4 regions of the Pseudoalteromonas sp. MMG013 genome follow, and region 4 is predicted to be linked to each of the others. Evidence: predicted binding sites of a transcription regulator. Region 4 holds the regulator's gene; each other region holds the start of a gene.
The links. The regulator sigma-54, encoded in region 4, starts transcription at its own class of promoters, with help from an activator protein. The targets are predictions, from matches to a motif close to GTTGGCACGNNNNTNGNNT.
Positions count from the first base shown of each region.

Region 1 (3,211 bases), on a different contig from region 4:
TCTAATGTGGTTTCAGGAACAGCAATCAGCAAACTGTTATCGCCTGCATTGATGGCGACTTTATCTAGAGCAACTTCGTCAGACGAGAAAACCTGATCTTGGTTCCAGTCGACCCACGCGTACAAGTAACTATTTTGGGAGGCGGTTACAATGACTTGTGTCGTTTGCCCGCCAACAAAATCAGTAACAAAAGCAACGCCATCATCAGAGTTATCAATAGGTTCAGCCGCTAAATCAGCTGCAGTATTTATGTTTTCACCATCCACGCTGGCACCCAAGTAAACAAGGTTTTGGCCATCATCATTTGGGTCATATAAGTGACGGGGTCCACTGTCGGCAAGTGTGGTAGCATAGCCATTGGGGGCATCACCAAAGTCGATTGAGTTGTCTGTCACTTTGACTTCAGCAATGGCGCAGCGAGCACCGTCATTTTGTCCAGATTTGGGGCCGCTTGTGAAAACGACAGCGGTGGGTGTATAGCCCACCACAGGACTTACCGATAAGTCGATTTTATGTATTTTACCGCTTTTGTTGTTACTCGCATAAAACTGCCCGTTCACATCAAAGTATGCTGCGCCGAACGCACCACTGTCACCTGAGGTGTCTAACTGGGTTATAAGCGTGGTGGTTGCATTATCGACGTTTATTTCATGTAAGTTGCCGTTTGATTCCATCGCATACAGTAGATTACTATTTGGATGAAATGCAAAATCAAAGATATTAAGGTTCCAGTTTTCACTATCAGTGTAGTGTATAGAATTAATGGTCTGAGTTAAGTCGTCATTAAGTGGAATTTTATATAATCCAAACTTAGGAGTATAAACGAAATAAAAGGCTTCTTGGCTGGCACCTGTGCCCGTGACTTGAATATCACCGACGTAAAAATTGGTATCAGGTAGTCCAGTTACATCAAGTTCGGTCATATTATAATCATCACCAATTTGCACAACGCTTCCTGGTGATTGCTTACTATATCCATACATATATTGATCTTTATAATTGAATCCAACAGCGTTGACGCTTGAAGTATTGGCAGCGCCTTCACGTGTTAGGCTGGCTGCGATGGTGGTGGCTTTTGCTGAAACTAAGTCAATACCATAGAGTTTTGCGACAGAGTCTTGCATTAAAAACGCTTTACTCGGACAGTTTTCGAATGGGCCAGCAAACACACTCCCAGATGAGCATAATATACACAAGGACGCGATAGACGTTAATTTCATAATGAGGAACCAATTTAAAAGGTAGATATATTCTTGAAAGCATGAGCTGTTCCAATATTTAATTCATTGATATTTAAGATTTTAAATTGTTTTTTGGTACTGAACTTTTGCATCTTGCAATTATTTGTTTGCAATTTGCGAGTGAAATTCAATTTTCTGATTGGTCGCAATCCGTTATTATGTGACTTTTTAAGCTGTGATGAGGTATGAAGTGGAATTAACAACCTGGTTAAGTTTGGCGTTTATTTGTGTGGTTGGAGCAATGTCACCAGGGCCGAGTTTAGCCGTCGTTTTACGTCATTCTCTCTATAACAGTGCTGCACATGGTATTGTGGCAAGTGTGAGCCATGGTATAGGTGTTGGACTTTATGCTGGACTATCGTTAGCGGGATTAGCCAGCTTGATCAATCATTTCCCTATAGTATATCAAGCGCTTGTTTATGGTGGTGCAGGGTATTTGGCTTATATGGGGCTGCGTATATTGATGAATAAATCCTCCGGTATAAACGTATCTGAACAAGGGGGAATAAACACGTTCAAGCAAGCAGCACAAGATGGTTTTGCCATTGCGTTTTTAAATCCAAAGTTAGCGATATTTTTTGTCGCACTGTTTTCTCAGTTTATAGATCCACAAGCAATGACATTCCAAGTGGCCTTGATCATGTGTGCAACTGTGTTACTGATTGACACGGTCTGGTATTTTGTTGTTTCGGTGGGGGCAGCTAAAGCCAGAGGTAAATTTGACTTGACGAAAAAGCAGTCGTCCATTGATAAGATCTTAGGGATTGCTTTCTTATTGTTAGCATTGCGAGTGGTCATCGAGCAATTTGTATAGTTGCGAACTTATTCAGGATGCACTTGATTGTAATACTCGAAAATTTCTTGCTTTAAGTGCATTAGCCCATCATGTATGTTCATTATCTCAAGCGCGATAGCGGTGTCGTTAATGACCCGATTACTGGTAACATCAAATTTAGCTATATTTCCTTGAGATAAAATGAGCGTGACTTTGCTGTTATCCAAGTATTCGGCCAACTTAGTCGCGTTATATGGGAAGGTACGTATAACAAGACCAGATAAAGACAAAGAAAGGACTTTAAATGAGAATCCTAATTTTGTTGCCCGTAGTTGTACGCCAGTTAACTTTTCTGTTCGCCAATGCCTGTGATTTGAGTTTGTGTCAAAAATACTTGGTAGTCCGCAGCTAAAAGTGGGATTGTTTTTACCTTTCGTTTCTATATGGGCTGGAAAATACATAATTTGGGAGTTTATTTTTGCGAGTAATTGCAGATCGCTTGCATGGGTGAGTGTTGTCACCCACTGTTGTAGCTGAGCCGTCTCAATATCGGAGAGTTGAATATCTAGTTGCGCCGTACTGTCTTGTTGCAGTACCTGTGTTATAAAATTTGATTCTTCTGATGTAAGCTTCATGGCTAATATTTACCGCTAGATTGTGCACCAGAGTAAATTATGCACAATCTATACCGACAAATATTATAGCGTTAAGTCAGTATTTTTACCTTACTAAATAGCCGACGTTTGAGCGTGAGTTGTAAAAAAGTGAAGCTAATAAGTGCTTGAAAGAAAACAGTTGCAGCAGATAAAAGCCATATTGTTGTGGTTGTTATCGTTGTTTGAGAAGTAAAATATACCAGCAGTATACTGAAACTCCCCACTCTTAAAAAGGTGCTTAAGAGTGCAGGCCAAGTATTGCCAAACGCTTGAAACATCGCCGAACATGAAAACACTAAACCAGCGGGCACAAAATTAAAACCAATATAGCTTAGAAATGTCGCGGCCACAGCTATAACCTCAGGGTCATTGCTAAAAGGTGTAAAAAACATCTCAGGCATTAAAATACACGGAATGGCCAGCAAAAACATCAGTGATGTTGTGGCAAGTGTGGTTGTTTTGTAAGTGGTGTAAACACGCTTCATTTTACCTGCGGCATAATTTTGAGCAGCAATAGCAGGCGCCGCAAATGCAATGGC
Region 1 is NZ_JAGJEE010000002.1:290,098-293,308, forward strand. Features, by position in the region: gene J8L98_RS03280 (LruC domain-containing protein) at 1-1,220, opposite strand, end outside; gene J8L98_RS03285 (LysE family translocator) at 1,432-2,055, shown strand; gene J8L98_RS03290 (hypothetical protein) at 2,064-2,651, opposite strand; gene J8L98_RS03295 (MATE family efflux transporter) at 2,723-3,211, opposite strand, start outside.
Region 1: the regulator sigma-54 is predicted to act here: its motif matches at 1,258-1,276, upstream of J8L98_RS03280 (LruC domain-containing protein).

Region 2 (3,211 bases), on a different contig from region 4:
TGGTTGGTAAGAAAGCGCTACTTGAATCGGATACTTTGGAGTTAAGTGCTAGCGGTTCAGCACGAGGCTCTATCGTTTCAGCGAAGCCAACGGAAAAATTGGTCGTAAATATTTATGATGAATCAAACCAGTTAGTACGTTCTATTGATATGGGGGAACAAAAAGCAGGTGCAATTCGGTTCGAGTGGGATGGTAAGAATGGAGATGGTGAACCTATGCCCGAAGGGGATTATGAGATAAAGGCAGAAGCAAACATTAACGGTGAATTCACCAGCTTGCCGACAGCAACCTTTAAAAATATCGATAGTGTCAATGTTAATGGCGCTAACGGAATAATCATCAATACAAAAGCGGGCGCAGTAAGGCTTACTGACGTCGCTGAAATCGCTTAATTCAAAGTTTATAGAATAGGCCTTACGTACAAGAGGTAAGAGTATGAGTTTTAATATTGCATTAACAGGTTTAGCGGCTGCTCAAAAAGATCTGGACACCACCGCAAATAACATCGCGAACGTTAATACCACGGGTTTTAAAGAGTCTCGGGCTGAATTTGCTGATGTTTATGCATCATCAGTATTTAGTTCAGGAAAAACTAAAAATGGTGATGGCGCACAAACGACCATGGTTGCTCAGCAATTTCACCAAGGTTCATTGCAATTTACAGCCAATTCGCTAGATTTAGCAATCACAGGCGAAGGTTATTTTGCTACGAGCTCTGAATTAGGCTCGCAGGATTATAGTTATACTCGTGCTGGCGCATTTAAGTTAAATAAGGATAACTTTATCTCCGATGCGCAAGGTAACTTCTTACAAGGTTTCCCTGTAGATCCAAGTACTGGTGCAACGACCTCGGTGAGCTTAAGTACTGCATCGGCAATGCAAATACCAGATGCATCAGGAGCTCCGAGAGCGACGACAAATGTGTATTCTTCGTTTAATCTTGATTCAAGAGCGGCGCAACCCACAATTGCTTTTGACCCAGCAGTCAGTGCATCGTTCAATAGTTCAACATCTACAACGGTGTATGACTCGTTAGGTGAACCTCACACGGTACAGCTTTACTTCAGAAAAACAGCCACAGCAAATAACTGGGAGGTATTTGGTACCATAGACAATCAACCTTTTACGTCTGATGGTACAGCGGGGACTGGTGGTCCACATCCTATTGCAGGGTTTACATTCGATGCAACAGGTTTACCGAGTTCGACGATCCCATACTCTGCGGCAGGGGTCGCTGGTGCGGGGGTACCGGTTGTTGCTGGTGGGACGTTTGGCGCACTGCCTTTACCAAGTGGTGCAGGTACAGGCCTTTCAACATTGTTAACTAATGGTGCTACGTTTCCAGCTCCATTGAGTATGAATTGGCGTGATGAAGCCAATACCACCAATAAACTACCGACTCAATATGCGAGCCGCTTTGAAGTGAAAGCACTAGAGCAAGATGGTGCAACAGTGGGTCGTTTAGCCGGAGTTGATATTGGTGCAGATGGAAAAATTGTGGCCTCATATAGTAACGGTGATTCAACATTTTTAGGCCAAGTTGCCATGGTTCGCTTTTCTAACTCTCAAGGACTTCAACAAGTGGGAGGCACCTCTTGGAAAAAGAGCCTAACTTCGGGGGAGCCAATTGCGGGAGAGCCAAATTCCGGAACACTTGGATCAATTAATTCTTCGGCGTTGGAGCAATCAAATGTAAACTTAACGAATGAGCTTGTTGATTTGATAAGTGCGCAGAGAAACTTCCAGGCGAACTCCCGTGCTTTAGAAGTGAACTCTACATTACAACAAAATATCCTACAAATTCGATAATCAATTAACTTCAAAGGCCACATATGTGGCCTTTTCACTTCCCTTTTATTTATTCCCGTATATGAGCGATTCATTCATTTATAAATATGACCGTCAAACTTTAGTTGGCATTATAATTGCTTTATCCTTTGTATGATGAATTTTTAGGTCAATGCAATGGATAAAATGCTCTATATCGCTATGTCTGGTGCGAAACAAAACCTGCGTGGTGTGGCTATTAAAGCAAATAATTTAGCCAATGCAAATACGACCGGGTTTAAGTCAGATTTTGCTCAAGCACGTTCCATGCAGGCATTTGGTGAAGGGTTACCGACTCGGGTGTTTGCGATGCAAGAGCGGCCTGGTACGAATATGACCAGCGGCGCGATTGTTGAAACCGGGCGAGATCTAGATATCGCGGTGTCTGATAAGTCTTGGATAAGTGTCATGGATAAAAGTGGCAAAGAGGCTTATACCAAAGTTGGAACGCTGAATATTACTGCTGATGGAGCGCTGGTAACTAGTCATGGGCGTCAAGTTGTTGGTGAAGGTGGTCCTATTATTTTACCTATTCCGGTAGAGAAGGTGACATTCAGCGATGACGGGTCGATTCAAGTGCGCCCTCAGGGGGCACCTGCAAACTTTTTGGAAGTGGTAGATCGTTTAAAGATCATTGAAGCAGATAACACCAAATTAGAAAAAGGAAATGATGGTTTATTCAGGCCAAAAGAAGGCTCGCTAGATGATGGTTTATGTGGTTTTTGTGATGTATCACCCACAGCAAAAGTAATGAGCGGTGCCTTAGAAATGTCTAATGTAAATCCTGTGCATGAGATGGTCGATATGATCAATCATCAGCGGCAGTTTGAAATGCAAATGAAACTAATGAAAACAGCAGAAGAAATTGACGAACGTCATGTATCTCTGCTGCGTATAGTCTAACGAAGTGAGGTATATGTTATGAATCCAGCGTTATGGATCAGTAAAACCGGCCTAGATGCCCAGCAAACTGATATATCGGTAATTTCGAATAACCTCGCGAATGCTAGTACTGTAGGTTACAAGAAGAGCAGAGCAATTTTTGAAGATTTACTTTATCAAAATATTAATCAGCCTGGTGGTCGTTCGTCACAAGATACAGAGTTACCCTCAGGACTAATGCTCGGTGCAGGGGCCAAGGTTGTTGCAAACCAAAAGAATTTCTCCCAAGGTAATATGCTTAGTACTGAAAACTCCTTAGATTGGATGATCCAAGGTCCTGGTTTTTTTGAAATTCAAATGCCAGATGGCACCATTGGGTATAGCCGTAATGGTCAATTTACGACCGATGAGAATGGTAGAGTGGTTACTTCAGGTGCAGGTTTCCCTGTGCAACCAGAAATGAATGTGCCGGATGATGCTAAGTCGATCACAATTTCACAAG
Region 2 is NZ_JAGJEE010000007.1:208,012-211,222, reverse strand. Features, by position in the region: gene J8L98_RS09995 (flagellar hook assembly protein FlgD) at 1-392, shown strand, start outside; gene flgE (flagellar hook protein FlgE) at 436-1,809, shown strand; gene J8L98_RS09985 (flagellar basal body rod protein FlgF) at 1,966-2,730, shown strand; gene flgG (flagellar basal-body rod protein FlgG) at 2,749-3,211, shown strand, end outside.
Region 2: the regulator sigma-54 is predicted to act here: its motif matches at 1,913-1,931, upstream of J8L98_RS09985 (flagellar basal body rod protein FlgF).

Region 3 (3,211 bases), on a different contig from region 4:
TGTCATTGATTTATTTAACTGTATTTCTTTTGCGCCTTGTCGTGGTACATCAGAAAAGACCCAATTACCCTGCTCATCTTTCCAACGGTACACCTTTGAGTCCGCTAAAACTGATGAACTAAACAATACAAAACACCCTAAAAATAAAAGCCGCATTTAGATCTTGCCTGATATCAAAAATATACTCTAATACTCTAGACTGTTGTGAATTACTTTACCATAAAAAAGCCCGCTTTGCGGGCTTGAGAACACATATGATCTGAATACGTAATTACACGCTGTAGTACATTTCAAACTCAACAGGGTGAGTTGTCATGTTCAGTTTTTCCACTTCCTGTGACTTAAGTGCAATATAAGCATCAATTAAGTCATGGGTGAATACACCACCTTGTACTAAAAATTCACGATCAGCATCAAGACACGCTAACGCTTCATCAAATGAGGCTGCCACGGTTGGAATTTCAGCAGCTTCCTCAGCTGGTAGGTCGTATAGATCTTTATCCATCGCATCGCCAGGGTGGATTTTATTTTTAATCCCGTCAAGGCCAGCCATAAGCATTGCTGAGAATGCAAGATATGGGTTAGCTGTTGGGTCTGGGAAACGAACTTCTATGCGTCGAGCGCGCTCTGAAGGAACAACTGGAATACGAATCGAAGCTGAACGGTTACGTGCTGAATATGCAAGCATGACCGGTGCTTCAAACCCAGGTACTAAACGTTTGTATGAGTTAGTTGACGCATTGGCAAATGCATTAATTGCTTTAGCATGCTTGATGATGCCGCCAATGTAATAAAGAGCATCTTCAGATAAACCGCCATATTTATCACCAGCAAATAAGTTTTTGCCGTCTTTAGCAAGTGATTGGTGACAGTGCATGCCTGAACCATTATCACCAACAACAGGCTTAGGCATGAATGTTGCTGTTTTACCATATAAATGAGCCATGTTATGAATAACATACTTCATTTCTTGAATCTCATCAGCCTTTAAAACCATGGTATTAAAGCGCGTCGCAATTTCATTTTGACCAGCGGTAGCTACTTCATGGTGGTGGGCTTCTACTACTTGACCCATTTCTTCCAGTACCAAACATGTCGCACTACGCCAATCTTGGAAATCATCAACTGGGGCAACAGGGAAGTAACCCCCTTTAACGCCTGGGCGGTGACCAGTATTACCATCTTCATATGCTTTATCTGAGTTCCAAGCTGCTTGTTTAGAATCAATCTTGTACATTGAGCCAGACATATCAGTTTTATACTTAACATCGTCAAAAACAAAGAACTCAGGCTCAGGCCCAAATAAAACCGTATCTGCAATGCCGGTTGAGCGCATATATTCTTCTGCTCGTTTTGCAACAGAGCGAGGATCACGTTCGTATCCTTGTAATGTTGCTGGCTCAACAACATCACAACGAACAATCATCGTTGTTTCTTCAGCAAATGGGTCAAGTTTAACAGAAGCTGCGTCAGGCATTAAAACCATGTCAGATTCGTTAATGCCTTTCCAGCCAGCTATAGACGAGCCATCAAACATTTTGCCATCTTCGAAGAAGTCTTCATCGGCTTGGTGATGAGGAATTGAAACGTGTTGCTCTTTACCTTTGGTATCTGTAAAACGTAAATCTACAAACTTAACGTCATTTTCTTTAATAAAATCTAAAACCGATTGTGACATGTGTCCTCCGACTCGATGGGTTATTATTTTGTGTAGCATTATATTGATGCGACTTGTCTTACCTTAAGCGTATTTCATGCCAAATGTTTAAAGTATTGATTTATCTTAATATAAATTAAATTTAAATTAGGCTTTATGTATTTTTGCACCATTTTGGTGCGGTGTTGTTTCGTAATGGTGCGTGCCAGCATGTAACGCGCTAGTATGGTGCGTAGTAAAATAAGCTTAGTATTATTTATTAGTAGTGCAATTTATAGCCCTGAAAACCCTCTAAAAAATACAATGACTTGATAAAGTCATAAAATTTATGTTGGATAAACTTTCATCCATCGCCGTAATAAGGGATAATGTGCGCCGTTTAAATCCTATATTGGGACATCTCTGGCGCGCCAACATTTAGTGAAATCGCGTAGATCGACTAGGATCACTGAGATTCAACTTTCTCTGAGTAATTATATGAGCATCGAAAAGTTAAGAAATATTGCGATTATCGCACACGTTGACCACGGTAAAACAACCCTAGTTGATAAGTTGCTAGAGCAATCAGGCACACTAGAAACACGCGGCGGCAACGAAGAGCGTGTAATGGATTCAAATGATATCGAAAAAGAGCGCGGTATCACCATCCTTGCAAAAAATACTGCGATTGAGTGGAATGATTACCACATCAACATCGTAGATACTCCAGGACACGCCGATTTTGGTGGTGAAGTAGAACGTGTACTTTCAATGGTTGATTCAGTTCTTCTATTAGTAGATGCGCAAGAAGGTCCAATGCCGCAAACGCGTTTTGTAACACAAAAAGCATTCGCATTAGGTCTTAAGCCAATCGTGGTAATTAACAAGATTGATAAGCCAGGTGCACGCCCTGACTGGGTTATGGATCAGGTCTTTGATTTATTCGACAACCTTGGTGCAACGGACGAGCAGCTAGATTTCCAAGTTATTTATGCATCAGCAATCAATGGTTGGGCGACATTAGATCTTGATAATGAATCAGATAACATGCAACCAATGTTTGAAGCGATTGTAGAGCAAGTTGAAGCACCAGACGCTGATCCAGAAGGTGATTTTCAAATGCAGATCTCTCAGCTAGATTACAACTCATATATTGGTGTTATCGGTGTAGGTCGTATTAAACGTGGTTCTGTTAAGCCTAACCAGCAGGTTACAATTGTGGGTGCTGATGGTGCAACGCGTAATGGTAAAGTTGGCCAAGTAATGAGTTACTTAGGTCTTGACCGCCACGAAGCTGCTGAAGCACAAGCCGGCGACATCATTGCAATCACAGGTCTTGGTGAACTGAAAATTTCAGACACTATCTGTGACGTAAATGCAGTAGAAGCATTGACTCCGTTATCAGTTGATGAGCCGACAGTAACAATGACGTTCTCTGTAAACACTTCGCCGTTTGCAGGACAAGAAGGTAAGTTTGTTACTTCACGTAATATCCTTGAGCGTCTTGAAAATGAATTAGTTCACAACGTAGCACTACGTGTTGAAGAGACTGAAAACCCTGATAGCTTCCGCGTG
Region 3 is NZ_JAGJEE010000004.1:333,898-337,108, reverse strand. Features, by position in the region: gene J8L98_RS06665 (DUF4124 domain-containing protein) at 1-156, opposite strand, end outside; gene glnA (glutamate--ammonia ligase) at 272-1,678, opposite strand; gene typA (translational GTPase TypA) at 2,135-3,211, shown strand, end outside.
Region 3: the regulator sigma-54 is predicted to act here: its motif matches at 1,744-1,762, upstream of glnA (glutamate--ammonia ligase).

Region 4 (3,211 bases):
ATGGATAAACAATTAATAAATGCTGAAAAAGGTAATGAAAATACTGGCCGAGTACACACTATTCTTGTCCCAGAAAAAAAATCGAATAAAGAACAAGGCAAATAATAAATGAGTACTTTGACTGCAACCGCTTTGGCTAAAAGCTACAAAGGACGACAAGTCGTAAAAAATGTCAGCCTTGCCGTCGAGGCAGGCAGTATTGTTGGCTTGCTAGGCCCCAACGGGGCAGGTAAAACGACCAGTTTTTATATGATTGTTGGATTAGTGCCAAGCGATAACGGTACCGTAACAATTGATGACCACGATATCACCCTGTTACCGATGCACAGTCGAGCAAGGCTAGGCATCGGTTATTTACCGCAAGAATCTTCCATCTTTCGAAAGTTAACCGTTTACCAGAACTTAATGGCTATTTTAGAAACTCGTAATGAACTGAGTAAACCTGATCGAGAGCAAATTCTTAATGAATTATTAGATGAATTCAACATCCAACATATACGTACAAGTCAAGGTATGGCATTGTCAGGAGGTGAACGTCGAAGAGTCGAAATTGCTCGCGCTTTAGCCGCAAACCCAAAATTTATCCTGTTAGATGAGCCTTTTGCTGGTGTTGACCCAATTTCGGTGTTAGATATAAAGAAAATTATCGAACATTTAAAAAAACGCGGTATAGGTGTTCTGATCACAGATCATAATGTACGAGAAACACTTGATGTGTGCGAAAAAGCATACATAGTTTCACATGGTGAATTAATTGCATCAGGTACTCCAGAACACGTGCTTGCCGATCAAACTGTTCGAGATGTCTACCTAGGTGAACAATTCAGGCTATAGTTATAGTATCTAGGTAATTTTAATAATTGATTAATAGAAAGGATTGTTAGAGATACATGAGGCAATCGTTACAGCTGCGCATGGGTCAGCAATTAACCATGACACCCCAATTACAACAGGCTATCCGCTTGTTGCAATTGAGCACGCTAGATCTCCAACAAGAAATCCAAGAAGCCTTGGACAGCAACCCATTACTGGAAGTTGAAGAATCAGAGCATGAAAACGACAACGAAAATATAGAAAAAGAACATAAAGAGCTCTCGAAAGAAGAATCTAATTCAGACAGTATTGAAGAAGCTCCAGTCAGTGACTATGAGCTTGATGCAGACGCGGCTATGAGTAAAGACACTGTTAGCGAAGAACTTGCGATGGATGTCACATGGGATGAATACATGAGTGCTGCACCAGCAACAAGCAGCGGCCCTATGCCTGAAGACGAAAACATGTACCAAGGCGCAACCACCGAATCGCTCCATGAATACTTAATGTGGCAACTAGAACTGACCCCGTTTAGTGATACTGATAGAGGGATCGCTGTCGCCATTGTGGAAGCCGTGGATGATGGTGGTTTATTAACCTTATCGACCGATGAAATCTTAGAAAGCCTTAATGACGAGAGTTCAGAAGATGCCATTGAACTTGATGAAATTGAGGCTGTCCTGAAACGCATTCAATTATTTGACCCCGTCGGCATTGCTGCTCGTAGCTTGCAAGAATGTTTATGTATCCAGCTTAATCAGTTTGATAAAAGTACACCTTGGCTGGAACATACTAAACATGTGCTCACCGAACATATCGACTTACTTGCAAGTCGAGACTATCGAACGCTAATGAAAAAGACTAAGCTGAAAGAGTCCGATTTAAAAGAAGTCATGACTCTAATACACAGCTTAAATCCAAAACCTGCGGCCAGTATCATCCGTGAAGAGTCTGAATATGTCATACCAGATGTCTCTGTGAAAAAAGTGAAAGGCCGATGGTTAGTTGAATTAAACCCTGATTCAATGCCGAAAATTAGAGTCAATGATCACTATGCGGCGATGTCTCGCTCAATGAAATCAAGCACTGATAGTCAATTTATTCGCTCGCATTTACAAGAAGCTAAATGGTTTATTAAAAGCTTAGAAAGCCGCAATGATACGTTAATGAAAGTAACTAATTGCATTGTGCAGCAACAACAGGCATTCTTTGAACATGGCCCTGAAGCAATGAAACCTATGGTGCTAAATGATGTGGCTGAAATGGTAGAGATGCATGAATCCACTATTTCACGTGTCACAACACAAAAATATATGCACACACCTAGGGGCATTTTTGAGTTGAAATATTTCTTCTCGAGCCATGTGAGTACCGAAAACGGAGGTGAATGCTCTTCCACAGCGATTAGAGCATTGATCAAAAAGCTCATTGCCGCCGAAAATACTGCTAAGCCATTAAGTGATAGCAAAATTGCGGATATATTGGCAGAGCAAGGAATCAAAGTGGCCCGACGTACGATAGCAAAATATCGGGAGTCGTTAGCCATTCCACCGTCGAATCAGCGTAAAAGCTTGATATAAGACGTAATACCAAAGAAGGAAAATGCTTATGCAACTAAATTTAACTGGTCGTCACGTAGAAGTAACTGAATCACTAAGAGACTATGTCAACACCAAGTTTGCGAAGCTAGAAAGGCACTTTGATCATATCAATAATGTGCATGTGATTTTAGATGTTGAAAAACTCGTACAAAAAGCCGAAGCGACCTTACACTTAAGCGGAGCAGAAGTATTTGCCTCTACCGAGCATCAAGATATGTATGCTGCTATTGATGGTTTGGTTGACAAGCTAGACAGACAAGTAATCAAACACAAAGAAAAGCTTACTCGACATTAACCATGAAACTTAGCTCAATAATCAACAAGGACTGCAGTAAAGCTGCGGTCCTTTTTAATAGCAAAAAACGTATTCTCGAATACGTTAGCGAACTTACACATGAACAGTTACCCCACCTAGAACAGCATGATGTTTTATCTGCGCTCATGTCACGAGAGAAGCTAGGCAGTACTGGAATTGGTAAAGGCATCGCTATTCCACATGGCAGAATGCAAGGTATCGAACAAGTTTTTGCGATGATATTAGTTAGTAAAAAATCAGTTCCATTCGATGCCATAGACAATCGTCCAGTCGATATTTTTGTTGCACTCATTGTACCTGAAGGTGATAATCAACAGCATCTGAAAACACTCGCTGCAATTGCTGAAAGCTTAAAAGATAAAGAGTTCTGTAAGCAATTGAGACATGCCAGCAATGATACCGAGCTCTATAGTATTATTAAGGCTCAAGATTAGTAAATAGGGGATAATTGTGGAATTAATCATTATTAGTGGTCGCTCTG
Region 4 is NZ_JAGJEE010000005.1:55,053-58,263, reverse strand. Features, by position in the region: gene lptA (lipopolysaccharide transport periplasmic protein LptA) at 1-105, shown strand, start outside; gene lptB (LPS export ABC transporter ATP-binding protein) at 109-834, shown strand; gene J8L98_RS06900 (RNA polymerase factor sigma-54) at 891-2,393, shown strand; gene hpf (ribosome hibernation promoting factor) at 2,422-2,709, shown strand; gene J8L98_RS06890 (PTS sugar transporter subunit IIA) at 2,712-3,164, shown strand; gene rapZ (RNase adapter RapZ) at 3,181-3,211, shown strand, end outside.